3 regions of the Streptomyces sp. R44 genome follow, and region 2 is predicted to be linked to each of the others. Evidence: riboswitches for the same ligand, from Rfam matches in the RefSeq annotation. Region 2 holds a riboswitch; each other region holds the start of a gene.
What was found. Region 2 has a riboswitch for S-adenosylmethionine ahead of AB5J54_RS00115 (hypothetical protein). Riboswitches for the same ligand answer to the same signal wherever they lie in the genome.

Region 1: linked by a shared signal. The riboswitch ahead of AB5J54_RS02160 (IclR family transcriptional regulator) and the one ahead of AB5J54_RS00115 (hypothetical protein) in region 2 are both predicted to bind S-adenosylmethionine.
Region 3: linked by a shared signal. The riboswitch ahead of thrC (threonine synthase) and the one ahead of AB5J54_RS00115 (hypothetical protein) in region 2 are both predicted to bind S-adenosylmethionine.

The regions. Positions count from the first base shown of each region.
Region 1 covers NZ_CP163444.1:412,980-422,362, forward strand. The annotation lists gene AB5J54_RS02130 (anti-sigma factor) at 1-758, shown strand, start outside; gene AB5J54_RS02135 (SMI1/KNR4 family protein) at 800-1,351, opposite strand; gene AB5J54_RS02140 (hypothetical protein) at 1,438-1,836, opposite strand; gene AB5J54_RS02145 (DinB family protein) at 1,982-2,488, opposite strand; gene AB5J54_RS02150 (YdcF family protein) at 2,661-3,251, shown strand; gene AB5J54_RS02155 (SMI1/KNR4 family protein) at 3,306-3,893, opposite strand; SAM riboswitch class I at 4,096-4,237, shown strand; gene AB5J54_RS02160 (IclR family transcriptional regulator) at 4,448-5,170, shown strand; gene AB5J54_RS02165 (thiol-disulfide oxidoreductase DCC family protein) at 5,226-5,618, shown strand; gene AB5J54_RS02170 (IS5 family transposase) at 5,651-6,400, shown strand; gene AB5J54_RS02175 (SUKH-3 domain-containing protein) at 6,429-6,887, opposite strand; partial or broken gene AB5J54_RS02180 (IS630 family transposase) at 7,219-8,309, shown strand; gene AB5J54_RS02185 (N-acetyltransferase family protein) at 8,316-8,786, opposite strand; gene AB5J54_RS02190 (LacI family DNA-binding transcriptional regulator) at 8,956-9,383, opposite strand, start outside.
Region 2 covers NZ_CP163444.1:17,515-26,897, reverse strand. The annotation lists gene AB5J54_RS00135 (ArsR/SmtB family transcription factor) at 1-224, opposite strand, end outside; gene AB5J54_RS00130 (NAD(P)-binding domain-containing protein) at 382-1,758, shown strand; gene AB5J54_RS00125 (MFS transporter) at 1,755-2,978, shown strand; gene AB5J54_RS00120 (VOC family protein) at 3,382-4,047, shown strand; SAM riboswitch class I at 4,316-4,457, shown strand; gene AB5J54_RS00115 (hypothetical protein) at 4,494-4,757, shown strand; gene AB5J54_RS00110 (quinone oxidoreductase) at 5,256-6,227, opposite strand; partial or broken gene AB5J54_RS00105 (MFS transporter) at 6,389-7,056, opposite strand; gene AB5J54_RS00100 (hypothetical protein) at 7,293-7,628, shown strand; gene AB5J54_RS00095 (IS110 family transposase) at 7,635-8,837, opposite strand; gene AB5J54_RS00090 (hypothetical protein) at 9,336-9,383, opposite strand, start outside.
Region 3 covers NZ_CP163444.1:4,754,493-4,763,875, reverse strand. The annotation lists gene groL (chaperonin GroEL) at 1-61, opposite strand, end outside; gene AB5J54_RS22215 (cold-shock protein) at 394-597, opposite strand; gene AB5J54_RS22210 (MoaD/ThiS family protein) at 995-1,273, opposite strand; gene thrC (threonine synthase) at 1,288-2,595, opposite strand; SAM riboswitch class I at 2,589-2,733, opposite strand; gene AB5J54_RS22200 (glucosyl-3-phosphoglycerate synthase) at 2,887-3,855, shown strand; gene AB5J54_RS22195 (hypothetical protein) at 3,929-5,740, shown strand; gene AB5J54_RS22190 (trehalose-6-phosphate synthase) at 5,823-7,178, shown strand; gene AB5J54_RS22185 (hypothetical protein) at 7,239-7,925, opposite strand; gene AB5J54_RS22180 (hypothetical protein) at 8,021-8,869, opposite strand; gene AB5J54_RS22175 (RNA polymerase sigma factor) at 8,866-9,383, opposite strand, start outside.

The sequences.
Region 1 (9,383 bases), 400 kb from region 2:
GGGCGTATGTGGAGCGGCTGACGGTGGTCGGGGACGGGCTGCTCGGGTTGCTGCCGGGGGCGGAGCCACCCGTGGGTTTCGAGAGCCGGGTGGTACGGACGATGACTCCCGCCCGTACGCCGGCCCCTGCCCCGGCAGCCGCGGCTCCCCCGCCGGCGGCGCGACGGCGCGTTCGGGGGCGTCGCTTCCGGATGGCGGCGGCGGGCGTGGCCACGGCGCTGGCCTTCGGGTTCGGCGGCTGGGCGGTCGGTACGGCGGTGGAGGGCGCTCCCCAGGTGGTGGCCCCGGCGCCGCGCGTCCTGGAGGCGGCCCTGGTCTCCTCGGACGGGACCGGAGCCGGGGTCGGAGCCGGCAGGGAGGTGGGGCGGATCTACGCGCACCCGGCGGACGCGGCGGGCGGGAACGGCTGGGTGTACATGTCGGTCGACCTCGGTGAGGTACGGGCGGCCGACGGCCCCGTGCGGTGCCTCCTGGTGCGGGCCGACGGCTCCGCCGTACCGCTCGGCTCGTTCCCGCTCAGGGCGGGTTACGGCTACTGGGGCGCCCCGGCTCCCGTGGCTGCCGACACCCTGAGCGGCGCCCGCCTGGTGGCCCCGGACGGTACGGTCCTGGCGACGGCCCATTTCGCCGGAGCGGGGTCCGGTGGGACTGGCGGGACTGGCGGGACTGGCAAAACCGGCGGGACCAGCGGGACCGGCGGGGCAGTCGGCTCAGGCGCATCCGGGGCCTCGGCGGGTCCGACAGCCGCCGCCCGGTGAGCCGTCACCGGCGCACGAGCCGGAGACACCCTCGTCGACACCTACACGTGGGAGCCGAAGATGTCCGCGTTCGAGTCGAAGCCCCGCTCCGTGTCCTCGAACTCGCCGAGGGTCTCCGAGTGGATGCGCCCGGTGAGCACTCCGGCGACGAACTCGGCGGCGGAGACGGCGTGGTGTTCCCACTCGGGTCCACGGCCTTCGTTGACCAGGACGGTCCATTGCTCGGGCTTCGCCGTCTCGCTGGTGAGCCAGTAGAGGTAGGCGCCGCTGCCCTCGATGTAGGCGAAGGGGAGCACGTCGCTTCCGTCCGCCGCGAGTTCGTCCGGCTTCGGCTCGCCGCGGTCCCAGAGCCTGCCGAGTACCTCGGTGCGCTCGCCCGCGATCGCCACCAGGTCGTAGTCCTGGTCGGTGCAGTCCGGCTCCAGGATCCAGATCGTCCCGTCGAAGACGCCCCCGCCGTAGGTGTCGACGAGGTCCTTGTAGTCCTGGGGCAGCGCGGTACCCAGCAGCTGCTCCGTCCGGGACCAGGTGCGGGGCCCGCCGCCGGCCGGCGGAGGGACGAGGCGGGTGAGTTCCTGGACGGCGGGGTGCATCGGGCGGGTCTTCCTGTCTCGGGGAGCGCTGTGCAGAGGGGCCGTCCTCGCGGGCCCGGGAGTTCGGGGGGTGAGGTCCCGGGGGTTCAGTGGTCGCCCTTGTGCGGGCCTGCCGAGCGGCCTGGCAGTGGCTGGCGCCAGTCCCCCAGCGTGCTGATGAGGAACTGGCGGGCGAGAAGACGGATGTCGTCCCAAGCCGAATCAGAGGCCAGGGCGTCGGCCCAGAGGCCGACGCGATGCCCGGCGTCGATCTCGCCGAGTCGCCGGCCGACGGCCTGAAGGTCGCGCAGTTGCCCGGGTTCGAGGACCCCGCGCTCGGCGAACCCTTCGGACATGCGGCAGAGGAGTTCCACCTCTTCGACGACCGGCTCCGTCTCCAGCTCGCGCTCCCCCAACCAGGACCGTTGGTCCTGGGCGTCGGCTGCGAGGAGGGCCATCCACAGCAGCGTCCCGTAGCGTATGTGCGCGTCGCCGAACTCATTCATGGACGGAGGATCGCACGGAGCCCCCTTCCGCACGCGTTCGGGGGACATACCCGACGGTGCGCCGGAGCCGAAGAACCAGCGGGCCACCCTGCGGGCCCGAGGCAGCAACGGCAGCCGGCCCCCGTGGTCTCCAACGGACAGCGGCTCAGTCGCCGGTCGTGCCGTCGAGCAGCTCGCGCAGGATGTCGAGGTGTCCGTTGTGGCGGGCCGTCTCCTCGGTGAGGTGCAGGAGGATCCAGCGCAGATCGACGTGGAGGCCGTTGCGGATGGCGCGCTTCGCCTTGGTCTCCAGGTCGTTCTCGGCGACCAGTTCGCGGTAGCGGGCGCTCTGTTCGGCGTATTCGTCGAGCAACTGCGTGAGCGGGAAGTCGACGGCGATACGCATCTCGCGGTCGGGGTCCTCATCGGTCCAGGGGCCGATGTCCTCCCCGCCGAGGAGGACCACTTCGAACCAGTAGTACTCGACCCAGCGGAGGTGGTTGATCACTCCGCTCATGGTCATCAGCGGTGACTTCGGCAGGATCGCCTTGCGGGCGTTCTCCGCGGAGACGCCCTCGCACTTGGCGCGGGCCGTGTCACGGGTGTAGTCGAGGAACGTGGTGAGCTGGGTGCGCTCGTCCCACGCGGGCGGCGTGTCGTCAATTCTGGTCATCGCGCGCAGCGTTCCTCATCGAGGCCACCGATGTCGAGGCGTTTTCGACGGACCCGACTCCTACGCCCAGCTCCTGGCCCGCCGCGCCGCGCAGGGACGCGGCGCCGACGGCCCGGCGTGACCCGCCGGGCAGGGCCTAGGATCGTCCGTCATGCGAGCGTGGACGTTGCCGATGCGAGCGTGGACGTTGCCGGCCGCCGGAGTCGCCGTGCTGGCCTGGGGTGAGTGGTTGAACCGGCGTTGGTCGCGGACCCTGGTCGAGGCCGGCGGCCACGGTTCCCGGGCTGTGGTCGTGCTCGGCTACCGCAATCCGTCCGAGTCGATCAACCTCATCAACCGCTGGCGGGTCCGGGCCGGGATCCGTTCCGTCGATGCGGACGCCGGCGGCGACTCCGTGGTCGTCTTCAGCGGAGGGGCGGTCGGTGGTGACACCGCCGAGGCCGAGCTGATGGCCGACTACGCGCGGTCCGTTCTGCGGTACACGGGCCGTGTTCTCGTCGAGGACCGGAGCAGGACCACCTGGGAGAACATCACCCACGTGGTCCCGCTGATCGAGGACGCGGAGCGCATCGCGATCGTGTCCCAGCCCGCACACGCGCTCAAGGCGCGCGCCTACCTGCGCCGTCAGCGGCCTGATCTCGCCGACAGGCTCGTACGCGCCGCCGACTATCGCCTCGGGGAGTGGACGCTGCTCAAGCCGCTTCTTGCCGCGTACGGGCTGTGGACACTGCGCGGTCTCACCGCGGCCGAACGCAGGCGGTAGCTCCCACGCCCCGCCGTTCCCGGGCCAGAGTCAGGGCCCGGGCCCGGGCCGGGGTCAGATCTTCGGCGAGAGTCGGTACTGCTGTGGGTGGACGTGCAGCCGCGGTGAGGTGAGCAGCAGGGCTCGGTTGTCCTGTCCGCCGGCCATGTGGTCGAGCCAGCGCTCGTACCAGGCGAGGAAGTCCGGGGCCGAGGAGACGTTCGGGCCCCAGAAGCCGTCGGTGTTGCCGATGAGGACGCGCCCGGTGAGCGGGCCGGTCACTCCGAGGAGGGCGAGGTCGCTGCAGCCGCGTTCGATGACGTGCAGGAAGAGGTGGCCTTCGCGTGTGGGGCGGTAGGCCCGACGGAATCCTCTCGTCCGCGTGTCGGCGGATGCGCGGTTCATCGTGAAGAGGGCGCAGCGTTCCAGGGGGATCAGTCCGTAGTACGGGGACGCACCCGTGCCGCCCATGTTCGTGAGGAAGTCTCGGTAGGGGCGCGGGAGTTCCACGTCGTTCTCGGCTTCGAAGGCGTCTGCCCGGGCTTCGGGCAAGCGGGGGCCGAGACGGAATGCGTGCCGTTCCTCGCCGAAGGAGTGGCTTCGGTGGGGCGTGTAGGGAATGCGTGCAAGCTTGCGTCGCAGCCGCGGGATGCGGGAGTCCATGCGAGCTCTTTTCTCGTGTCGCCGGCAATCTATCGCGCGGCGGCCGGGGATCATCCTGCGGGTGGGATCCCTACGAGCCGGGACGAGCTCCCCCGGCAGCCGGGCGAGGCGCCGGCGTTCAGCACACGCGGCACGGCCTGTCCGATGGCGTCACCAGGGGCCCCCTGGCAGCTCGCCCCGGGAGTCTTGTATGGTTCTCCGCGAATCATCCAGAGGGGTGGAGGGACCGGCCCTACGAAGCCCCGGCAACTCCCCGATCGTCTCGGCGCTCCCTGTTCGCGCCGTCTCGTCGGGATCAGTGCCAACTCCGGCCTGCGCCAACGTGGCGCGGGAAAAGATGAGGAGACACGGTGCTCTCTACGCTGCCCTTCGCCCCGGCTCTGTCCGTTCCGGGCTTTCCGCGTACCCAGCTCATGATCGTCGCGGCATATCGGCCGACGTCTTCGGCCCTTTCCCGCTGACCATCCCCCTCCCTCACCTTCCTTCCCCTGCCCTCCCCCGGGTGAGGTCGCCGCGAGGCATGCTCGCGCGCCGAGACTGGAGTACCCCTTTCCATGGACATTTCGGATATTTCTAGCGGTGTCGGCGTCCTCGACAAGGCCGCGGTGATCCTCGACGCGCTGGCGTCGGGCCCTGCCCATCTGGCCGGGCTGGTCGCCACCACCGGTCTCGCGCGGCCCACGGTCCACCGGCTCGCCACGGCGCTCGAACGCCACCGGCTGGTCGGCAGGGACATCCAGGGCCGGTTCGTCCTCGGGCCCTGGATCGCCGAGCTCTCGGCCGCCTCGGACGAGGACTGCCTGCTGGCCGCGGCCGGCCCGGTCCTGACCTCCCTCCGGGACGCCACGGGCGAGAGCGCGCAGCTCTACCGGCGCCAGGGTGAGGTGCGCGTCTGCGTCGCCGCCGCCGAGCGGACGTCCGGCCTGCGCGACATCGTGCCGGTGGGGTCCACACTCCCCATGAAGGTCGGCTCCGCCGCCCAGGTCCTGCTGGCCTGGGAGGAGCCGGAGCGGTTCTACCAGGGCCTGCAGGGTGCCCGCTTCACCGCGACCGCCCTGAGCGGCGTACGGCGCCGGGGCTGGGCCCAGTCGATCGGTGAGCGCGAACCCGGCATGGCCTCTGTCTCGGCGCCGGTCCGCGGCCCGTCGCAGCGGGTGGTGGCCGCCGTGACGGTCACGGGCCCGATCCAACGCCTCACCCGGCACCCGGGCGCCCGGCTCGCGAAGGCCGCCGTCGACGCCGCCGACCGCCTGACCGAGGTCGTATGCCGCTCCTGAACGTAAGGACGGAGCCGCGGCAGCCGCTCCGCTCCCCGCGCGGCATGATGGGGTCATGCGAAATCAGCCTGTGCTCGTTTTCGATGGAGACTGCGGATTCTGCTCCACCTCGGTGAGGTTCGCCGAGCGACGCCTGAAGCCCCGGTGCGAGACCACTGCCTGGCAGTTCGCGGACTTGGAGGGTCTCGGCGTCACGTCGACGCGGGCCTCGCACGAAGTGCTGTGGGTCACGCCCGGCGGTGTCGTGTACGGGGGCGCCCAGGCCGTCGCGAAGGTGCTCTTGAGCTCGGGCGGAGGGTGGCCGGCGGCGGGTGCGTTGCTCACGCTTCCTCCCGTGCGGTGGGTGGCCCACGGTGTGTACCGGCTCATCGCGAACAACCGTCACCGCATGCCGGGAGGTACCGCCGCCTGCGCTCTCCCCCACCGCCCGGCCCCGCGACCCGACTAGGCCGTGTATCGAAAGTGGATCTTGGGCTGTGCATGATCTCGGTTCTTCCGTGGCGGGACGTCCCCGTCGAGTACGGACCGTGGAGCCGGGTCTACGACCTATTCCGCCGGTGGCAGCGGAACGGCACCTGGCAGCGAATCCTCACCCAGTTCCAGTCCCTGGCCGACGCGAAGGGCGCGATCGTGTGGGACTTGAACGTCGACTCCACGGTCTGCCGCGCCCATCAGCATGCGGCCGGGGCCCGCAAGCAGGGCGACCGGCAAAAGGAACCGCCGGGCGGCATCTTCACCGAGCCCCGTGATCACGGGCTGGGACGCTCGCGCGGCGGGTTCACCACCAAGCTGCACCTGGCCGTCGAGCAGGGACAGAAGCCCATGTCGATCCTGGTCACGGCAGGGCAGCGCGGAGACTCGCCGCAGTTCGAGCCCGTGCTGGAGAAGGTTCGCGTGCCCCGCCTCGGGCCAGGCCGGCCGCGCGTCCGCCCCCATCGGGTGCGGGCCGACAAGGCGTACGCCTCCCGCAAGAACCGCGCCTACCTGCGCCCCCGCGGGAGCCGCTGCACCATCCCGGACAAGGCCGACCAGGCGCGCAACCGCCAGAAGCTCGGCTCCCGCGGCGGTCGGCCGCCACGCTTCGACCCGGTCGACTACCGCGAGCGTCACGCGGTCGAGTGCGGGATCAACCGCCTCAAGAGGAACCGCGCGGTCGCCACACGCTACAACAAGCTCGCCGCCCGCTACGAGGCCACCGTCCTCATCGCTGCTATCAACGAATGGCTGTGACCAGCACCTGCCGTTAGAGCTCCGGCGACTAGAAGAACGTCATGTCCCAGTCACCCGAGATCAGAGCCCGCACGGCTTCCTCGAACCCTTTGGCGACCCGCTGAACTCCCGCGTCGCCGCCAAGGACGATGTCGCCGTTCTCGGCGAGGAGGACCATCTCCTCGGTCTCGAAGGCAATGCCCACCGGCAGGGCGGACATGCCGAGGCGCTTCTCGAAGTACCGCACGTTCGGCGCGAACGCCTCCGCAGCCTCCTCGACTGAGATCGTCAGCGAGGTCTCGTCCCCGGTGACGTGCGACGGCCAGAAGGCCGTCGTCTCGCCGTACGTCCCGAGGAACGCCATGAGCTCGTCGGTGACGTCGAAACCCGCCTCCTGGTAGGCCAGGCGGGCCGCCTCGATGTCCACGGGACTGCACTCGACGCGCGAGGCACCGGTGAACGCCCTGCCGAGGGATTCCTCCCTCAGCCTGCTCTGCTCATCACTCATCCGGTGTGCACCTTTCTGACCATGCCGGGCACCCATGTCTCGCAGCTCTTACACAAAGGGAATCTATGCGGGACGGATGGGGCCGGACGTCCAGCAACTGTTGCCGAGGCCAGACGGACGCTTGCCCAGCCCTGACACCCTTCGGCAACAACGGTTCCAGCACCGCCCACTGCTCGTCCGTGAGATCTCCCCGCCCCATGGAATGAGATTGTCCACAGCGCAAGATCCACTTTCGATACACGGCCTAGTGCTCTGACCGCGAGGGTTCACCGGGTTGGTGGTCGTGACGGTTGGATGTGCGGTGACGTCCGATCCGACCGCTGGAGGCGCGTTGGGCGAGCCTGTCCGTGTGCGCAGACTGACCGACCAGGAGGGGCCGAAGCTGCAGCGGATCGTGCGCCGGGGCAGCACCAGTTCGGTGCGCTATCGGCGCGATGATGCTGCTGGCCTCGGCAGGCGGGAACCGGGTGCCGGTGATCGCCCAGCTCGTGCTGGCCGATGAGGACACCGTCCGGGACGTGATCCACCGGTTCAACGATGTCGGCCTGGCCTGCCTGGACCCTCAGTGGGCGGGAGGCCGTCCCCGCCTGCTCAAGCCTGACGACGAGGACTTCGTCATCCAGACGGCCACCACCCGCCCCACCAAACTTGGTCAGCCCTTCACCTGCTGGTCCATCCGCAAACTCGCCGCCTACCTGCGGAAAGTCCGGGGGCGCGTCATCCGGATCGGCCGTGAGGCCTTACGTTGCCTGCTCGCCCGCCGCGGCGTGACCTTCCAGCGCACCAAGACGTGGAAGGAATCCCCGGACCCCGACCGCGAGGCGAAGCTGGACCGGATCGAGGAGGTCCTCGACCGCTTCCCGGACCGGGTCTTCGCCTTCGACGAGTTCGGCCCTCGGGATTCGTCCCACCGCGGGCTCGGGCTGGGCCGAGCAAGGCCGGCCCGAGCGGCATCCCGCGACCTACCACCGCACCCACGGGGTGCGCTACTTCCACGGCTGCTACTCGATCGGCGACGACACCCTGTGGGGCGTCAACCGCCGCCGAAAGGGTGCCGCCAACACCTTGGCCGCGCTGACGTCCCGATCTACGTGATCATGGACAACCTGTCCGCCCACAAGGGCGCCGACATCCGCTGCTGGGCGAAGAAGAACAAGGCCGAGCTGTGCTTCACCCCGACCTGCGCGTCCTGGGCGAACCCGATCGAAGCCCACTTCGGCCCGCTGCGCCAGCTCACTATCGCCAACTCGAACCACCCCAACCACACCGTGCAGACGCGGGGCCCTGCACGCCTATCTGCGGTGGCGAAACGCCAACGCCCGCCACTGCGACGTCCTGGCCGCCGAAGGCCGTGAACGCGCCCGCATCCGCAGCGAGAAGGGCATCTGCTGGGGTGGACGACCACTCGCCCAGGCGGCGTGAGCATCCTCAGGGCTCTTGCTCCCCGGGGTGCCATACGTATCGAATGTCCGGCTCGCGTTCCTCGTTGCGGTGCCCATCGGTGGACTCGGCAGCGATGAAGCCGTGCCGCTCGTAGAAGCGGCGTGCCGACGCGTTGACCTGGAATGTCCACAGTGCCAACCCGGCCGGGCGACGCTGCTTCGCAAGGTCGACGAGTCGGCCGCCGATGCCCTGGCCCTGCCAGGCGGGATCGAGATAGAGCTGATCCAGGTCTTCGCCGTCCAGCACCATCATCCCGACCACCGAGCCGTCGACCGTCGCCACCCACGTATCCTGGCCCGGCACGACCACCTCCCGGAACCAGGACCGGACCTGGTCGTCCGTATGCGCACGGCGCACGCCCGGAAGCGCCGCCGCGAAGGCACGCAGCCACACATCGGCCACCGCAGCAGCATCGGAGGCGACCGCGCGTCGGACGACAGAGTTGTTGATCTCCACAGCGACGCATGCTCGCAGACGCGCGATGCGGCTGCATCCGACTTCTCCGCCGTCGAACCAGAACGGAACCCGGTGAACCTATGCGGTCAGAGCACTAGCGCACCGGCGGAGAGCCGACCCGGGAGCCGGCGGGAGCAGCATCACCGGATGGGGTGAACACGGCGGTCCTTCACGGGCGCAGCGGCTGCATGTGGATCGATCGGGCCGGGCCCCTCGACCGTGGGACGAGAGCGCGGCCGCTGGACGCGCGGATGATCAACTCGTACGGCATCACGATCGAGTCCGGGTTGTACTCCCCCACCCCTTCGATGGCGTCGATGAGGAGCTGGACGACGGCGGTGCCGATGCGGCGGGGTTTGAGGGAGAGGGTCGTGATGGGTGGTTCGGTGGTGGCGTAGACGGTGGATTCGCTGCAGCAGACGATCAGGAGGTCGTCGGGGACGCGCAGTCCGTAGCGGCGGGCGGCGGCGAGGAGGTCGGTTCCGTTGGGGTCGAAGAGGCCGTAGACGGCGTCGGGGCGGTCGGGGCGGGCGAGCAGCCGGTCGGCCGCGACGGCGCCCGCGCACGGGTCGTGCGCCGGGTAGGCCTCGTAGACGG
Region 2 (9,383 bases):
GGCTGGGAGACGCCGACGTCGGAGATGTCGCAGACGCATGCCTCGCCGCCCTCGTGCGAGGCGACCGCGGAGAACAGGCGCAGCCGGACCGGATCGCCGAGGGCCTTGAACATCTTCGCGGTCCGCTCGGCCTCCTCGGCGTTCAGCGGGCGCTCGGTGAGCGGCGGGCAGCAGGGGGCGACCTCGGCGGGCTCAAGGAGCGGCAGCACGGTGGCATTCGACATGCATCTATGTTGACACACGTCGAACCAAGATGGGGAGGTGTGCGCGGGTGTCCCTCACCATGCAGATTCGATGAATGTCTATGTTGACGCTTATCGATATCGCGTGCCATGCTGAGGGCACAAGAGATCGACAAGTGTCGAAGCAAGGGGACTCGTCATGAACGCCACCGCCACCGAGCAGCTGCCCGTCGTGGTCATCGGGGCCGGCCCCGCCGGCCTGGCCGCGGCCGCCCACCTCACCGACCGGGGCCTTGAGCCGCTGGTGCTGGAGGCCGGCGCACGGGCGGGTGCGGCGGTGCGCGAGTGGGCGCACGTGCGGCTCTTCTCCACCTGGGGCGAGGTCACCGACCCCACGGCCGAGAAGCTCCTGGCCCCCACCGGCTGGGTGAAGCCCGACGCGAAGACCTACCCGACCGGCGGGGACTGGGCCGAGCAGTACCTCCAGCCGCTCGCCGACGTCCTCGGCCACCGCGTCCGCACCGGCGCCACGGTCACCGGCGTCTCCCGCAGTGGCCGTGACCGGATCGTCGACGCCGACCGCGAGAAGCAGCCCTTCACCGTCCACGTCACCTACACCGACGGCCGTGAGGAGAAGATCCTCGCGGCAGCGGTCATCGACGCCTCCGGCACCTGGGCCCTCCCTAGCCCCGCCGGCGGCGACGGCCTGGCCGCCCTCGGCGAGCGCGCCGCGGCCGACCGGATCTCCTACCGCGTCCCCGACCTGAACGACCCCGCCACCCGCGCCCGGTACGCGGGCAAGCGCACCGCCGTGATCGGCTCCGGCGCCTCCGCGTTCACCGCCCTGGCCACTCTCGCCGACCTCGCGAAGTCCGAGGACGGCACCGGCACGCACACCACCTGGATCCTGCGCCGCGGCATCTCCGGCTCCACCTTCGGCGGCGGCACCGCCGACCAGCTGCCCGCCCGCGGCGCCCTCGGCCTCGCGGCCAAGGCCGCCGTCGACGAAGGCCACGCCGACGCGGTCACCGGCTTCCGCACCGAGGCGATCGAGCGCGGCGAAGACGGCCGCCTGATCCTGGTGGCGGAGGACGGACGGCGCCTCGACCCGGTCGACGAGGTCATCGTCCTCACCGGCTTCCGCCCCGACCTCACCTTCCTCGACGAGCTCCGCCTCGGCCTCGACGAGCGCCTCCAGGCCCCCGTCGAACTCGCCCCGCTCATCGACCCCAACCAGCACTCCTGCGGCACCGTCTACCCCCACGGCGTCAACGAACTCTCCCACCCGGAAGAGGGCGTCTACCTCGTCGGGATGAAGTCCTACGGCCGCGCGCCGACGTTCCTCGTCCTCACCGGCTACGAGCAGGTCCGCTCCGTCGTCGCCGCCATCGCCGGCGACCGTGAGTCCGCCGAGCGCGTCGAACTCGTCCTGCCGGAGACCGGCGTCTGCGGCGGCGCGGGCCTCTTCGACCAGCCCGCCACCGAGCAGGCGGCCGACGGCGGCGGCTGCTGCGCGCCGAACCCGGCCCTGATCCAGCTCGGCACTGCAGCCCCGGCACCGTCCTGCGGCTCGTGACCGACCTCAACACCCACAACGACGGGGCCGCGACCGGGACGGGGGTCCAGTCGCGGCCCCGCGCCGTACTGCCCGCCCTGTGCGCGACGCAGATCACCAGCTGGGGGATCGTCTACTACGCCTTCCCCGTCCTCAACCCCCAGATCACCGCCGCGACCGGCTGGCCGACCACCGCCACGATGGCCGCGTTCTCCCTCGCCCTCGTCGTCTCCGGCATCGCCGGGATCCGGGTCGGTCGGATCATCGACCACCACGGTCCCCGCACTGTGATGACCGCCGGCTCTGCCGCGGGCGCCGCGAGTCTGGTGGTCGTGGCCCTGGCACCGAACCTGCCGGTGTTCTTCGCGGGTTGGATGCTGGCGGGGTTCGCCATGGCCGCGACGTTCTACCAGCCCGCCTTCGCCACGCTCACCCGCTACTTCGCGCCTGATCACGTCCGCGCCCTGACCATCGTCACCCTCGCCGGCGGCCTCGCCTCCACCGCCTTCGCACCCCTCACCGCCACCCTCGCCGACCACCTCACCTGGCGCACCACCTACCTCGTCCTCGCGGGCATCCTCGCCGCGATCACGATCCCGGCCCATGCTCTCGCCCTGCGCGCCCCCTGGCCACCAGCCCCACCCACGCCCACCGGCGTGACCTCAACGCCGCAAGAGGTCGTGCGCAGCAGCCCGTTCCTGCTGCTCGGACTGGCTTTCACGCTCTCGGCGTTCGCGATGTACGCCGTCGTCGTCACCCTCGTCCCCCTCCTGCTCGAACGCGGCTACACCACCAGCCAGGCCGCCTGGGCCCTCGGACTCGGCGGCGCCGGCCAGACCCTCGGCCGCACCCTCTACGCCGGCCTCGCCCGGAACACCGGCACCATCACCCGCACCGCCGCCCTCGTCGCCCTCGGCGCCCTGACCACCGCCGCGTTCGCTGTCGTCCCCGGGCCGTACGGCCTGCTGATCGTGGTGTCGGTCGTCGCGGGCATGGTCCGCGGCAACCTCACCCTCCTCCAGGCCACCGCCATCACCGACCGCTGGGGCGCCACCCACTACGGACGCCTCTCCGGCATCCTCAGCGCCCCTGCCATGACAGCGTCCGCCCTCGCCCCCTTCACCAGCGCCGTCCTCGCCCCGCCACTCGGCGGCACACCCCAGCTCTTCGGCCTGCTCGCCGGGCTCGGAGCCGCAGCCGCACTCATCGCCCTCGGCACCACCGTCCGCCCCCACACCTGAGCAGGTCGAGGCAACTGCGCGCACGGCCAGCCGACAGCCTCCATCGACGAGACGAGACGAGAGCAGCTGGCAGCAGGACGAGACGCCCCGACCGCAGCCGACGCGGAGACATGCATTGAGGGAGGAGAGACCTCAGTCGTCAGTCACCGGACGTACCCACGGTGACCTGCGAAGATCCCCTACGCGTTCCCAGAATCCAGAGGAGGCGTTCCAGGGGAGCTCCGGCGCGAGCCTCTGACCTGCGGGTTCGTATGGGGTTCGACTGCTCCCCGCCTGTGTGGGGATGGTCCCACCGTCTGAATGGGGGCGGTGGGCGTCCCCCGCCGGGATAAAGATGATCGGTCCGCTCCACGGCTGAAGCAACAGCGGACGCGGCCGGGGTGGCGGGCGTGGCGTCGGGGTTTTGTGCGGGTTGTCGGGTGATGATGGGGCGGTGCGACTTGATCATGTGTCCTATGCGGTGGCCCGCGACAGTTTCGTCTCGACCGTGCAGTGGATCGGATCGGCCCTCGGCGCCGGGTTCGTCGACGGGGGTGTGCATCCGCGATTCGGCACCCGTAATTTCGTTCTCCCGCTGAGCGGCGGTACCTACGTCGAGGTCGTCACCACACTCGACCACCCCGCCGCCGACCGTGCACCCTTCGGCCGGGCGGTCGCGCACCGTGCCGCCGAGGGCGGCGGTTGGCTCGGTTGGGTGGTCTCCGTCGACGACATGGCCCCGGTCGAGACCCGCCTCGGCCGCACGTCGGCCGAGGGTCATCGCGTCCGCCCCGACGGGTTCGACCTGAGGTGGAAGCAGATCGGCCTGCTGGAACTGATGGAGGACCCGCAACTGCCGTACTTCCTCGAATGGCTGGTCCCCATCGAGGAGCGCCCGAGCGCCGACCCGCGCACCTCCACCACCATCCACGGGGTCTCCATCGCCGGCGACGCCGCCTCCATCGCCGAATTCCTTGGCGAACCGGCCGACCACCCCCTTGACCAGATTGACGTCACCTGGGTCGAGGATGAGGAACCGGGCCTGGTCTCGGTTGAGTTCGCCACCGCCCACGGCCCGGTCACGATCTGACCAGGGCCCGACTGAGGCCGACGGCGTCCACGTCCTGGGCCCTGGCGCCCCGCTCGTCCTTCAGCTGCTCGTCGGACGCGTCCAGTGGCCGGCCAGGGCGTCGTGCTGGCCCGCGGCCTTGCCGTGGTGTGTGACCCCCGGCAGGCCCTCGTCCTGGCGTGGGCGCCCCGGGCGGACAAGGTGACCACGCTTCACCAGGTGTCCATCGAGAGTGGTTTAGACCCTCGCTGATGGGTAATCTGTCGGTGCGCGAGTCGGATGCTCGCGCACCTTGAAGAGGAGCTGAGGGATACGGCCCGTTGAAGCTCCGGCAACCCTCTGCCATGGCCATTTGATGCCCATGGAAAGGACGGCCCTGCCCGTCCGGTGATGGTGCCAACTCCGTCTCGCGGCGAGAGCCGCTGCGAGGGTAAGCCCCCTTGGGGGCGACGGATGGTGCCTTCACGATGCTTCAAGACGTGTTCTCGTGGATCTCTTCCCGCACGATCATCCCCCTGTGTCTGGTGCTGTGCGCCCTTGTGGGCATGGTGCCTCTACTGATCGTGACCGTGGGCCTGCTGCCCGCCTGGATGGCGTGGCCATGGATGGCCGATCACAAGCAGAAGAACACTCTGTCACTGATCAAGACTCTGGCCTCGTGGTCAACCGGTCTTTTGGCGAAAGCGACCCAGGGATTCACGGGACGGAAGCCTGATCAGGCCCGCACCTGACACAACCTGTTCCCCGCGCCTGGGGGGTTGGTCGCCACTCGTAGAGCCCCGACTCGGGGTCGAGCTCCTGCTCCCAGCCTGCGCGGGGATGGTCCCTGTCAGGCGATCGTTTGCCGACAGGCCGGGCCGGCTTCATCCGGTCGCCCGGGTCCACTGTGCTTGACAGCGGACTGTCCGGGCGGGTCGGGCGGTGGGAGGCTGCGGGTCGTGTCTGGGTTGATCTTGGACAAGCTCACCGAACCAGCCGATGAGGGAAGCGATCTGGAGTGCGGGCACGCCCTCGTTCGCTGTGCGGGCCTTGTTGTGCCACCGACGGAATGGGCTTGCCCAGGTGACGAAACGCGGTCGACGGTCGGCCGGGCATCTCGGCTCTGCCTGCGCTCGCACCGCAGCTGGCTCCCGTTAGCGGTCATCACCCGGGATCGCGGACACACCTGCGCGGGATCGACGCCCGGCGGAAGCCACATTCCTGCAGGTCAGTCAATTCCGTCGGTTGCCCTAGGGGATGACGAGTAGCTTGCCGGTGGTACGCCGGGCCTCCAGATCGCGGTGAGCTTGGGCGACCTCGGCGAGCGGGTAGCGGGCCGTCACGCTGGTCTCAAGGACCTTGGTGCGCACCAATTCGAGCACGTCGGCGGCGCGCCGGAGCAGCTCGGACCGATCGGCGATGAAGTCCCCGAGGCTTGGCCGGATCAGGGTCAGCGAACCGCCGTGGGCGAGCCGGATGGGGTCGAAGGGCGGCACTGCACCACTCGCGGCGCCGAAGAGCACCAGGTGGCCGCGGGTTCGCAGGCTGGCGAGGCTCGCATCGAAGGTGTCCCTGCCGACGCCGTCGAAGACGACAGGCAGGCCCTGGCCGCCATGGAGCCGCTTCACCTCGGCGGCGAGATCGTCCACTGCGGAGTAGAGGATCACCTCGGCGGCCCCGGCGCGCCGCGCCAGCTGGGCTTTCTCCGGTGTCGAGGTTGTGCCGATCACTCTGCCGCCGAGGTGGGTGATGAGCTGGGTCAGCACAAGCCCCATGCCGCCGGCAGCAGCGTGCACGAGCACCGTGTCGCCTGGCTGGACCGGGTAGGCGTCCTTGACGAGGTAGTGCGCCGTCATGCCCTGCAGCAGCACGGCGGCGGCGGCCTCGAAGTCGACGCCGTCGGGCAGGGGCACGAGCCGGGAGGAGTCCACGACTGCCTGCTCGGCATAGGTGCCGGGAATCTCCACCCAGCCGACCCGGTCTCCCACAGCGACGTGGGTGACGCCGGGTCCAACCTCGAGGACCGTGCCCGCGCCCTCAGTGCCCGGGGTGAAGGGCAGCGGGAGGGTGTACCGGCCCTGGCGGTGGTATACGTCGAGGAAGTTGACGCCGGACGCGGCGACCTCCACGACCGCCTGGCCCGGGCCCGGCATCGGTTGATCAATGTCGACCAGTCGCAGCACCTCGGGACCGCCCACTTCGGAAACCTGTATCGCTCGCATGACCCCTCCTGAAACGGCTAACTTCCCTCACCAACTCCGGTCGTGGCGATCCGATTCCCGCTCGCGGTGAGGTGTCGTAGCCGTCTCGTGCCCACGTGGGAGAAGGGTGCCACCGACGGAATGGGCTTGCCCAGGTGACGAAACGCGGTCGACCGTCGGCCGAGGAGCCAGCTCAGGGCAGGCATGGCGATCAGGGGGGTGTGGGCTGTCTTCAGGGAGGTGGAGTCGGCCAGGTGTCCCAGCAGGGGGCTGATGAGGCCGCCGATGCTGACGGTGAGGCCGAGGGTGACGCCGCTGGCAGTAGCGATACGGGAGGTCAGGTAATCCTGGCCCAGGGTGACCTGGAGGGAGAAGGGGACGTACAGGCCGACGGAGGTGAGGGCCACGAGGAGGAACATGGCCGGGCCGGGTGCGTAGATCATTCCGGTCACGGCGGCGATGGAGAGCAGGTAGGACCAGCGGGAGACATGGACGCGGTCGTAGCGGTTGACCAGGGACCCTCCCAGGACCGAGCCGCCTGCGCCGCCCAGGAACAGCAGGACCAGGCGATGGTGCCCGCGGTGGTGCTGCCCTGCATGCGCTGCTGGGCGTAGAGGGAGATGAAGGTGCATACGCCGGTGAAGACGATGGAGCGGAAGACGACCGCCAGGGACAGCTTCACGAACGAGGCCACATCAGCGGCGCCCCGCGGTGCCTCCGTCTTGGACGCGCCGGCCTCGGGCCGGGCGAGCATCCGGAGCACGGGCACACACAGAGCGGCGTCGGCGAGCGCGGGCAGGACCAGGACGGGCGTCCAGCGCAGGGAGCCGTGTCCGATCACGGCCGACAGCTCCGCGTTGGTCAGCCGTGTCCTGCACAGCGCCACGAAGCCGTCCATGGACGGGCTGGCCTTCTCCTCGAACCAGCCCGGCGCCTCCCCTGCGACCTGCCGCAGCTCGTAAAGGGGGTGTGCCCCTATGTCTTTGGTCAAGCTGTCTAGGCCTTCCATCGCCCATGGCGGTGTCAGCCCGGTGCGATAGTTGGCGCCGTCGCAGGTGAATAGGGTTGCTAGCCGCAGGGGTATGAGTGGAACGGATCACTGAGGACCAGGTCGCACGGCTGGCTGGCTTCGTGTCGGCACGCATCCCCGAAACCGCTCCGCTTCAAGGCGAAGCCCGCCGCACGGCCGCAGCCCTGCGCCTGGCCGCGAACAAACAGATCGCGGCGGTGATCTTCCACCGAAACTCACCGGCTGAGCACTCAGGGGAGACGGAGCTGCATGCAACCGCCTCGTGGAACCTGCTGGTCGCCTTGGCTGGAATCTGGCACGACCACCCAGACTTTCCCGCTGACGCCGCCGTAGAGACTTTCGATTTCGACTGCGAGTCGCCCCTCTCGACGTCCATGCAGCGCGACTCGTGAGCGATCTCATGCCACTGCGGTAGGCCGGGACTCGTAGAAGGTTCCGTCGCGGAGCATTGCGAAGAGGACGTCGGCCCGGCGTCGGGCGAGGCAGAGCAGGGCCTGGGTGTGGTGCTTTCCCTGGGCGATCTTCTTGTCGTAGTAGGCCCGCGACGCCGGGTCGCCCAAGGCAGCGAACGCGGAGAGGAAGAAGGCCCGTTTGAGCTGCTTGTTTCCCCTTCGGGACGGCTGTTCGCCGCGGATCGACGACCCCGAACTGCGGGTTGCCGGGGCAAGACCGGCGTAGGCGGCGAGGTGGCCGGCGGTCGGGAAGGTGCTGCCGTCGCCGACCTCGATCAGGATCCTGGCTCCGGTCCTGACGCCGACTCCCGGCATCGAGATCAGGACCTTCGAAAGAGGGTGTGCCTCCAGCAGTTCCTCGATTCGCCCGGCCAGTAGTTTGCGCTGGTCCAGGACGGCCGTCAGTGAGCTGGCCAGGCTCGGGACGATCAGTGAGGCCGCGTCCGTGCCGGGAACGGTGACGGTCTGCTCGTCCAGGGCCGCGAAGATCTCTTCAACCAGCCGCTCGGCCATCCGCGGCGCCTTCGGCCGTAACAACGTGACCAGTCGGCGCCTGCCCGCCTTGCGGATCTGGGCGGGTGAGCCGAACCGCTCCAGCAGGGCGAGGACGGCTGGGTGCTGCAACCGCGGCCCCAGGACCCGTTCCAGCGACGGATGGATCTGGGTGAGCAGGCCGTGCAGCCGGTTGGCGACCCGGGTTGCCTCGCCGGCCAGGTCGTCGTCGAAGCCGACGATCATCTCCAGCTCGGCGACTGTCTCGTCCTCGCCGTCGATGGCCCGCAGGGTGTGGGGCATCGCTCGGGCGGCGTCGGTGATGATGAACGCGTCCTTCGCGTCGGTCTTGGCCTCGCCTGCGTAGAGGTCGGCGATTCGCCGCATCGTCAGGCCGGGCAAGTAGGCGACAGGGCAGCCCATGTCCCTCGCGACCGCCAGCGGCAGGGCCCCGATCGAGGCCGGCTGGTCGACCACGACCAGCCCCGTTCCGTGCTTGGCCTGGAGTTTCGCGAACAGCTCGCGGAGCCTGGGTTCGGTGTTGGGCAGCCGCTTGTCGAACGCCTTCTTCCCGGCCGGGGTGACGGCGGTGGCGTGGTGTTCGCCCTTGCCGACGTCCAGGCCGAGGAATACGTCGATGTCGCCGATGTCGATCACGTGCAGGCCCCTCCATCACGCTTTCGTCCGGCCTTGCCTCGGCACCGAGCTGCCACATCCACGTTACGGAGAGCTCTTCCGGCTCGGGTGAAGCCGGTGCTCAAGCCCCTCGATAGCGGTCCGTCGATGCCTCCGGACCCGGTGACACCACCCCCCGGATCATCAACAACAGGAGGGGGAAGTCATGCCGGACCCGAGGTCGGAGGCTCCATTGCGGAGCCGTGAAAAGGTAACGGGGGGGGCAGCCCGCGCCGCTCCAGCTCGGTGTTCGGCGCGGCGGCGACGTCCCCGTTCCCGTCCTCCCCGAGGTGTGACCAGTCCTGCGCGGTGACGCTCACCAGATGGACACCCGTGATCGGCAACGTACCGGCCGCCACCGACAACGTCCCCTGCCTCTCGTAGGGGGCGCGGCGGCCGTGCCCACCGGTTCAGCGCCGCCTGAGGCGTGTATCAGGGCAGAGGCGCCGACCGCTCGATCGCCCGGCACCCAGTGCTCTGTCAGGCTTCGCCGCGCCGGGCCCAGGTCCCTCTTCCACCCGCCGTCAT
Region 3 (9,383 bases), 4.7 Mb from region 2:
GGTTCATGCCGCGCTCGAGACCGCGCCGGGCCTCCTCGTCGAACGCGATGATCTTGGCCATGTGAAGTGGTCCTCCCGGACATGGGGTGGATAACGCTCCAGGACCGCGCCGACGCCCGCGACGGACGGCCTGCGTGCCCGATGGTTCCTTGCCCCACCTGGCCGCGGACCTCGTCTGCCCGATCCTCGTAAGCACTCTCACCTTCCGAGTGCTAACGCCAATGATTAGCACTCGCCCTAGGAGAGTGCAAGCGACTCTCGCGTTTCGGGAGGCCGATCAAGGGGGCGTACGGGGGCGGGGCGGGGGCGGGGCGGGAACGCGCGAGGGGTCCGCATCCCCTCAGGGATGCGGACCCCTCGACGGCGTTGCGTCGGTGGCCGATCGCGCCGCGCTCAGACGGCGAGCTTGACCATGTCCGCCTGCGGACCCTTCTGGCCCTGCGAGATCTCGAACTCGACCCGCTGGCCCTCTTCGAGGCTGCGGTAGCCATCCATCTGGATCGCGCTGTAGTGGACGAAAACATCCGCACCACCGTCTACCGCGATGAAGCCGTAGCCCTTCTCCGCGTTGAACCACTTGACGGTGCCCTGAGCCATGCCTAACTCCCCTATTACTGGCCCTTGCGCGGGACCGCACCTCGCGGACCCGGGTCAGACCCTGCGCCGGAACGCGTCGACCGCCGCTGAATGTATCTGCCCAACTGCCCTCTGCAACAGGTCATTCGACCGAGAATTCTGGGCGCCCCGGAAAGGGGAATTGGGGAGATTCCCCGGAATTACGGGGCAAGTCGGGCCCGGCAAAGCGCGCAGAACGTACACAACGCGCAGGCACTTTGGCTGCTTCTTGTCGTGCGGGGACGCATTCTCATATGCGTCCGGCATGAGCAGCGGAGGGGACTTCCCCAACTCTACCGCGCTCAACCATGCAGAATTGCCCCTTCCGCTTATCGCGCGGAAGGGGCAATTGGTACTGACTGGTAGCGCTTTACGGGTCTCAGCACCCGCCGGCGACGGCCGGAATGATCGAGACGCCCGCGCCGGCCGGGGTGGCCGTCTCCAGACCCTGCTCGAAGCGCACGTCGTCGTCGTTGACGTAGACGTTGACGAAGCGGCGCAGCTTGCCCTGGTCGTCCAGGACGCGGGCGGCGATGCCGGTGTGGTTCTTCTCCAGGTCCGCGATGACCTCGGCGAGGGTCGCGCCCTCGGCCTGGACCTCGGACTGACCACCCGTGTAGGTGCGGAGGATGGTGGGGATGCGGACGTTCACGGCCATGTCTTCGTTACCTTTCAGAGCGCCAGGCCGGCGTCGCGGAACGCGTCCAGGCTCGGGCGGATGGTGGCGGTCGCCTGAGAGGTGTCGGCCACCGCGTCCAGGGTCTTGAGTCCGTCGCCGGTGTTGAGGACGACGGTGGTGAGGTTCGGGTCGATGAGCCCGGCCTCGACGAGCTTCTTCGTGACGCCGACGGTCACGCCGCCCGCGGTCTCGGCGAAGACGCCCTCGGTCTGCGCGAGGAGCTTGATGGCCTCGACGACCTGCTCGTCGTTGACGTCCTCCACGGCGCCGCCGGTCCGGCGGGCGATGTCGAGGACGTACGGGCCGTCGGCCGGGTTGCCGATGGCGAGGGACTTGGCGATGGTGTTCGGCTTCTGGGGCCGTACGACGTCGTGGCCGGCCTTGAAGGCCGCCGACACCGGGGAGCAGCCCTCGGCCTGGGCACCGAAGATCTTGTACGGCTTGTCCTCGACGAGGCCCAGCTTGATGAGCTCCTGCAGACCCTTGTCGATCTTGGTGAGCTGGGAGCCGGAGGCGATCGGGATGACGAGCTGGTCGGGGATGACCCAGCCGAGCTGCTCGCAGATCTCGTACGCGAGCGTCTTGGAGCCCTCGCCGTAGTACGGGCGGAGGTTGACGTTCACGAAGCCCCAGCCCTCGCCGAGCGGGTCGCCGATGAGCTCCGAGCAGAAGCGGTTGACGTCGTCGTAGTTGCCCTCGATGGCGACGAGGTCACCGCCGTAGACACCGGCCATGACGACCTTGCCCTGCTCCAGGTCGTGCGGGATGAACACGCAGGAGCGGAAGCCGGCGCGGGCGGCGGCGGCGCCGACGGCGCCGGCCAGGTTGCCGGTGGAGGAGCAGGAGAGGGTGGTGAAGCCGAAGGCGCGGGCGGCTTCGAGGGCCTGGGCGACGACCCGGTCCTTGAAGGAGTGGGTCGGGTTGCCGGAGTCGTCCTTGACGAAGAGCTTTCCGGGGGCGACGCCGAGCTCGCGGGCGAGGTTGTCGGCCTGGACGAGCTTGGTCCAGCCGGGGTTCAGGTTGGGCTTCTCGGCGACGTCGGCGGGGACGGGCAGGAGGGGGGCGTAGCGCCAGATGTTGGCGGGGCCGGCCTCGATCTGCTTCCGCAGCGCCTCGGGGTCACCGGTGGGAAGGTCGTACGCGACTTCGAGCGGTCCGAAACAGAGTTCACAGGCGAAGATCGGGCCGAGCGGGAAGACTTCACCGCATTCGCGACAGGAAAGCCCGGACGCGGGACCGAGGTCGACGGTGGTGGGTGCGACGGTCTGAACAGCCATGGAGGCGAGGCCCTTTCTCCTCATCTTTCCCATGACGAATTTTTCGCCATGAGACGGATTTGGCACCTTCCCTAGCCGGGAGCCTCGCTGGAGGACGAGTAACCGACTGGAGGGTTGCCGGGGCTTCAACGGGCCGTTTCCCTCTGCCCCTCTGGATGAGCGGTATTCGATTGTGAAGCGCGGTGGACTTTCGTTCCTGCGCTCCGACGCGGGCGGCACCCCGACGTGCATCGGGCATCCGCGTTGTTCAAGACTGTAACCGAAGGCCCGGAACCTTGGACCGGCCGTCCGACCCGCGAGATGGAGAGAGATCACGTGCTGGAAGAGGTGGAGCGCTGGCTGGCCCGGCGGTCCTGGTCGGTGACGGACAGGCCGCTGGAACGGATCCTCGCAGCCAAGCGGAACACGACGGTCAGCGTCGTCCTGCCCGCGCTGAACGAGGAGGCGACGGTCGGGGACATCGTCTCCGTGATCCGGCGCGAGCTGATGACCGAGTCCGTCCCCCTCGTGGACGAGCTGGTGGTGATCGACTCGGGCTCCACGGACCGTACGGCGGAGGTCGCGGCGGCGGCGGGCGCGCGGGTGGTCGCGCGGGACGCGATACTCCCCCGCATACCGACCGTCCCCGGCAAGGGCGAGGTGCTCTGGCGGTCGCTGATGGCGACGAGCGGGGACGTGGTCTGTTTCGTGGACGCGGACCTGCGGGACTTCTCGGCGGACTTCGTGACGGGGATCGTGGGCCCGCTGCTCACGGACCCGGACGTGGAGTTCGTGAAGGCGATGTACGACCGCCCGTTCGGCACTGAATTCGATGGGCTCGCCTCCGGCAAGACCCCCGGTCAGGGCGGCCGGGTGACGGAACTGGTGGCCCGCCCGCTGCTGAACCTCCACTGGCCGCAGCTGGCCGGTTTCGTGCAGCCGCTGGGCGGCGAGTACGCGGCCCGGCGCTCGCTGCTCGAACGGCTGCCGTTCCCGGTCGGTTACGGAGTGGAGCTGGGGCTGCTCGTGGACGCCCTGCACACGGTGGGCCTGGACGCGCTCGCGCAGGTGGACGTGGGGGTGCGCAAGCACCGGCACCAGGACGGGCAGGCGCTGGGCCGGATGGCGGCGGCGATCTACCGGACGGCGCAGCTGCGGCTCTCGCGGGGGCATCTGGTGCGGCCGCGGCTCACGCAGTTCGAGCGGGGCGAGAAGGGCTTCGAGCCGCGGACGTACGCGGTGGACACGGAGGAGCGGCCGCCGATGGCCGAGATCGCGGAGTACGCACAGCGCCGCGTGGCGTGACGTCCGAGGAGGAGGCACACCGCCGCGTGGCGTAACGCCCCACGATGATCCGTTTTGCATAAATTGCCCTTTTATGCGCTTCAGACAACATCACCTGGGCAGGGTGCTCGCGGTCATCGGGCTCACGGCGGGCTCGCTCGCGTCCGCGGCGGCAGGACCGGCCGCCGCGGACGTGGTCGAGCCCTTCGGCAAGCGGTACGACGCGTCGCTGTACGGCGACTTCACCACGATCGGCAACACGGTCATGGGCTGCCCGGCCGGCCCGGCGGACCTGGCGGCCCGCTGCGCGACGGCGGCCTCCGGCCAGGGCTCGGACAACAACAACACCTTCGTGATGCGGCGCATCGACGCGGCCGGCCTCGGGACCACCGACTTCGGCTCCAGCACCGGTCACGTCAAGATCCCGGCGGGCGCCGAGGTCGCGTACGCCCGCCTCTTCTGGGGCGGGAACGACGGCACGTACAAGGGCCCGAGCGGCGCGCAGCTGAAGCGCTGCGACATCTCGGGCGCGGACGTCGGGCGCTCCCCCGGCGACCCGACGACGACGGCCCCGGTGATCAGGGTCGGGGCGGGTCCCGCGACCCCGGTGTCGATCGACAGCATGGTCGCCGACCCGGCCGACACCAGTGGCCCGCACTACTACACGGGCGAGTCGGACGTGACCGCCGCCTTCGCGGGCGTCTCGGGGACGGACGCGCGGGTGGCGGTCGGCAACCTCTGGGCGCCGAGCGGCAAGGGCTGCGTCGCGGGCTGGTCCCTGACCGTCGTCCACAGGTTCCCCGGTCCGGACCGGGTGAAGGCCCCCGAGCGGCGGAACGTGTACGTGTACGGCGGCCACGTCCTCCAGCGCTCGACGTCCCCGGCGACCACGATCACCGTGGGCGGCTTCTACCGGGGCCCGGGCACGGTACGCGCGAGCGTGACGGCGTACGAGGGGGACTGGAACACCCCGGGCGACAAGTTCCTCGTCGACGGCAGGAACGTCACCGAGGCCCACACCGGCAACACGAACAACTTCTTCGTCGGCGAGGACGACGGCGCGGTCTCCCCGAAGCTCACGAACAACCTGAGCATCGACGCCAAGGCCTTCGACGTCCCGGCCGGCGCCGTCCCACCGGGCGCGACCTCGGCGGACCTGACCTTCTCCACCAGCGGCGACACCTACGTGCCGTCCGGGCTCGCCTTCTCCGTACCGGTCCCGGACCTGGAGATCACCAAGACGGCGAGCCCGCGGAAGGTGAAGCCGGGCGACACCCTCACGTACACGATCACGGCGAAGAACATCGGCCCGTTCGACTACCCGAACGCCACGTTCGGCGACGACCTGACCGGGAACCTGGACGACGCCGACTACGACGGGGACGTGCGGACGGACCTGGGCAGGGTGTCGTACGAGAAGCCGAGGATCGGGTACGTGGGGACCATCCCGGCCGGGAGGACGGCGACGGTCACGTACTCGGTGAAGATCAAGAACCCGGCGACGGGCGACGGGAAGCTCCGCAACAGCGTGGAGGTGGAGAGCCCGCGCTCGAACTGCGGGGACGGCAGCGAGGACCCGTCGTGCGGGGTGACGCCGGAGCTCGAAAAGCCCGAGCCGACCCCGACGGATCCGACCCCGACCCCGACGAACCCCTCACCGACCCCGACCCCCACCCCCACGCAGCCCGACCCCTCCCCGTCGGCATCGGCGACGGTCTCGGTGCTCCCGTCCCCGCCGTCCCCGCCGGCCCCTCCGGCCCCGGGACCGCTGGGCGGTCACGGCGACGGCTCGATGGCGGAGACGGGAAGCAACGGCGAACGCCTCTGGCTGCTCGGCGCACTCGCGGTGGCCCTCGCGGCGACCGGCCTGGTGGCGAAGGCGGCGATGCGCGGCCGACGCGACTGACCTGCGGCGACTCCCCGTGGCCGAATCCACCCGTCTCGTATACGTACGTTTGAGCGTTTACGGGACGGGCTAGGTTCGCCACATGGCAACTGTGCTGGTGGCATCCAACCGGGGCCCGGTCTCGTACGTGCTGGGCGAGGACGGTTCGCTGGACGCCCGCAAGGGCGGCGGCGGCCTTGCGTCGGCCCTGAGCACCATCGACTCCCAGGAGAGCCTCTGGGTGTGCGCGGCGCTCGGCGAGGGCGACCGGGAGGCGGTGAGACGCGGTACGGGCGAGCCGGGCGTGCGGATGCTGGACATCGACCCGGGGGTCTACGCGGACGCGTACAACGGCATCGCGAACTCGGTGCTGTGGTTCCTCCACCACCACCTGTACGACATCCCGCGCGAGCCGGTCTTCGACGCGGGGTTCCGCCGCCGCTGGGAGTCGTACCGGAGCTACAACCGCGCGTTCGCGGAGGCCCTGGCGGCGGAGGCGGCCCGGGGCGCGGCGGTCCTGGTGCAGGACTACCACCTGGCGCTGGTCCCGGGGCAGCTCCGGGACCTCCGCCCCGACCTGCGGATCGCCCACTTCACGCACACCCCCTGGGCCTCCCCCGCGTACCTGCGCATGCTCCCGGCCGACATCCGCGAGGAACTCCTGCGGGGGATGCTCGGCGCGGACCGCCTCGGCTTCCACACGCGCGCGTGGGCGGAGGCCTTCGAGCAGGGCGCGGGCGACCTGGGGCGGACGCGGGTGGCGGCGTACCCCCTGGGGGTGGACGGCGAGGAGCTGCGGGCCCTCGCGTACCGCCCGCAGGTGGACGACCGCCTGGCGCACCTGCGCGACGAGATCGGGGACCGGAAGACCATCGTCAGAGTCGACCGGACGGAACTCTCGAAGAACATCCTGCGAGGCCTGCAGGCCTACCGGGAGCTCCTCACCGCCCACCCGGAATGGCGCGACCGGGTGGTCCACCTGGCCTCGGCGTACCCGTCCCGCCAGGACCTGGAGGCGTACCGCGCGTACACGGCCTCCGTCACGGAGCTCGCCGACGAGATCAACGCCGAGTTCGGCACGGCGGACTGGCAGCCGGTCCTGGTCTCGGTGGAGGACGACTTCACCCGCTCCCTGGCCGCCTACCGCCTGGCGGACGTGGCCCTGGTGAACCCGGTGCGCGACGGCATGAACCTGGTCGCGAAGGAGATACCGGTCGTCTCGGAGTCGGGCTGCGCGCTCGTCCTCTCCCGGGAGGCCGGCGCGTACGAGGAACTCCACGAGGACGCGATCACGGTGAACCCCTTCGACGTCACCGAGACGGCCGAGGCCCTGCACAAGGCCCTGACCATGCCCCCGACGGAACGCGCGGACCGCACGAAGCGCCTGGCGGCGACGGCCACGGCGCACCCGCCGCAGCGGTGGTTCCTGGACCAGCTGGAGGCGCTGCGGGAGCGGTGAGCCGGTGGCCCGCTCCGCCCGACGGCGCGGGCGGAGCGGGACTGTCGTTCAGGCTGCCGTTCAGGAGGAGAGGCGGTTCAGTGCCGCGGTGGCGATGCCTTCGACGTAGGCCGGGGCGTAGCCGGGCCGGCCGGTGAGCTCGACGAGGGCGACCCTGGTGCCGCTGCGCAGCACCGCGACCCCGCCGGTGGCGGTGCCGTCGCCGTTGTAGGCCGGGTACCAGTGGGCGGTGCCGCCGGTGGTGGTCAGGGTGTGGGCCGCGCCGTAGTACCAGTGGCCGGCGGGCTCGTCCTGGCAGTCCTGGACGAGCGCGACGAGCTGCTTCTCCCAGGTGGCGGCCGCGGTCTTGGTGGGGGCGCTCGCGGCCGACTCGGTCAGCAGGCCGCCGGTGTCGAAGGTCCAGTTCACGGACGCGTACGCGGTGGCCTTGCCCTGGGTCAGGTCGCGCATCGTCTCCTCGCCGGAGCACGCGGACAGCGCCTGGCGCCCGGTCAGCGCGACGGTCGCGCCGACCGGGTTCAGGCCCGTCCGGAAGTCCTCGCTCTGGACGAGGGCGGCGGAGCCGAGTCCGGGCGCGGCGACCGCGGCCGAGCGGGCGGCGGCCGCGGTGCGGTGCGCGGCCCCGGCGGCGGTGGCCGACTGGGTGCCGAAGACGGTGGCCGTGATCAGTGCGGCGGCGAAGCAGGCCGCGGCGGCGACCCGGTTGCGGCGAACGGACTTCTGCTGGACGGTCTGGTTCTCGGTCATCTGGTCCCCCTGCTGGTCGGGACGCCTGCTGCGTCCTCGTACAACCGGGGGAGATGCCGCCGGAGGAGGGAAAGTTGGAGCTCTGACCGGCTGTTTCACAGCTGTGACAGAGCGGTCCTGACGACCCGGTCCATCGCGGCCGTCCCCAGGCAGGCCTCGACCTCCAGCACCCCGTAGTGGGTGCCGCTGCGCAGCACGGCGATGCCGCCGCAGGGCTCCTCGCCCTCGGGCGCTGTGCCGGTGGTGTTGAGGGATCCCGGGTAGACGCCCATCCAGCTCGCGGTGACGTCCGGGGCGATCCGCAGCGTCGTGGTCCTTCCGTAGACCCAGTGCCCTGGCGCTTCCTCCTGGCAGGGCACCTGCTCCAGCAGCAGGCGCTGGGAGAAGTTCTGCGCCAGGGAAGGGGTACGGGCCTCGGCGGCGACCTCGCGGGCGACCTGGTCGGCGCTGTCCCGGGCCAGCGTGGCGTCGCTCGGGTCGGTGCGGGTGCTGGTCATCAGTCCGCGGAAGTGGGCACCGGGCCCGCCCAGGGTCTCCGTGAGGGTCTTCTCCCCCGTGCAGGCCGCGTTGGCGTAATGCCCGTCGCCGTACCGGTCGGTGACGTGGATCTTCCCGATGCCGGCGTCCGGGCCGAACGCCGCGGGTTCCAGAAGGTTCGCCTTCGTCACCGGCCCGGTCGCACCCATCGGCGAGCCGGAACCGGAGGCCGAGGGCGCGGGCATCGGGGCGGACATGCCGGGCCTCGCGGGAGCGGACGCGCCCTGGGACGCCCCGCCGGGCGAGGCACCCGACCGCGCTGCCGGGTGCGCGTCGGCGCCGGGGGGCGAGGGCAGGACGAATCGGCCGGTCACCAGCCCGAGCGCGGCGGCTGCCACCAGGGCGGCGACGGCGGACCGGAGCCGGACGACGGCGTGGCCGCCACCCGTCGCGTGACCGCCCTTCACGAACCGGCGACCAGGCGCTCGCGCATGAAGCGGCGGGCCTGGTGGATACGGTCCTTGACCGTGCCCAACGGGGCGTCCAGCTGCTCGGCCACCTGGACGTAGGTCAGGTCGCCCAGGTCGCGCAGCACGAAGGACTCCACCAGGGTGGGGTGCTGCCGCTCCAGCGCGGCCAACGCCTCCATCAGGTCGAGCCGGCTCCCGGCGATGACGCTGGTGGTACGCGGGTCGACGGACTCGGGGAGGTCGGCGTGGCTGTCCTCGGCGCGTCGGCGCATCGAACGGTAGGTGGACCGGGCGGCGTTCGAGGCGATCACCGTCACCCAGCCCAGGAAGGAGCCGTGGCCGCTGTACTCGCCCAGGTGCGTGCTGATGGACAGGAGGGCGTCCTGCGCGGCCTCCTCCGCGTCGGCGTGGTGGGGCAGGAAGCGCGAGCAGCGTCGCAGCACCACCGGCCGCAGTGTGGCCAGCAGGTACTCCGTCGACCCCGAGTCCCCCGCCTGAGCGGCCGCCACGA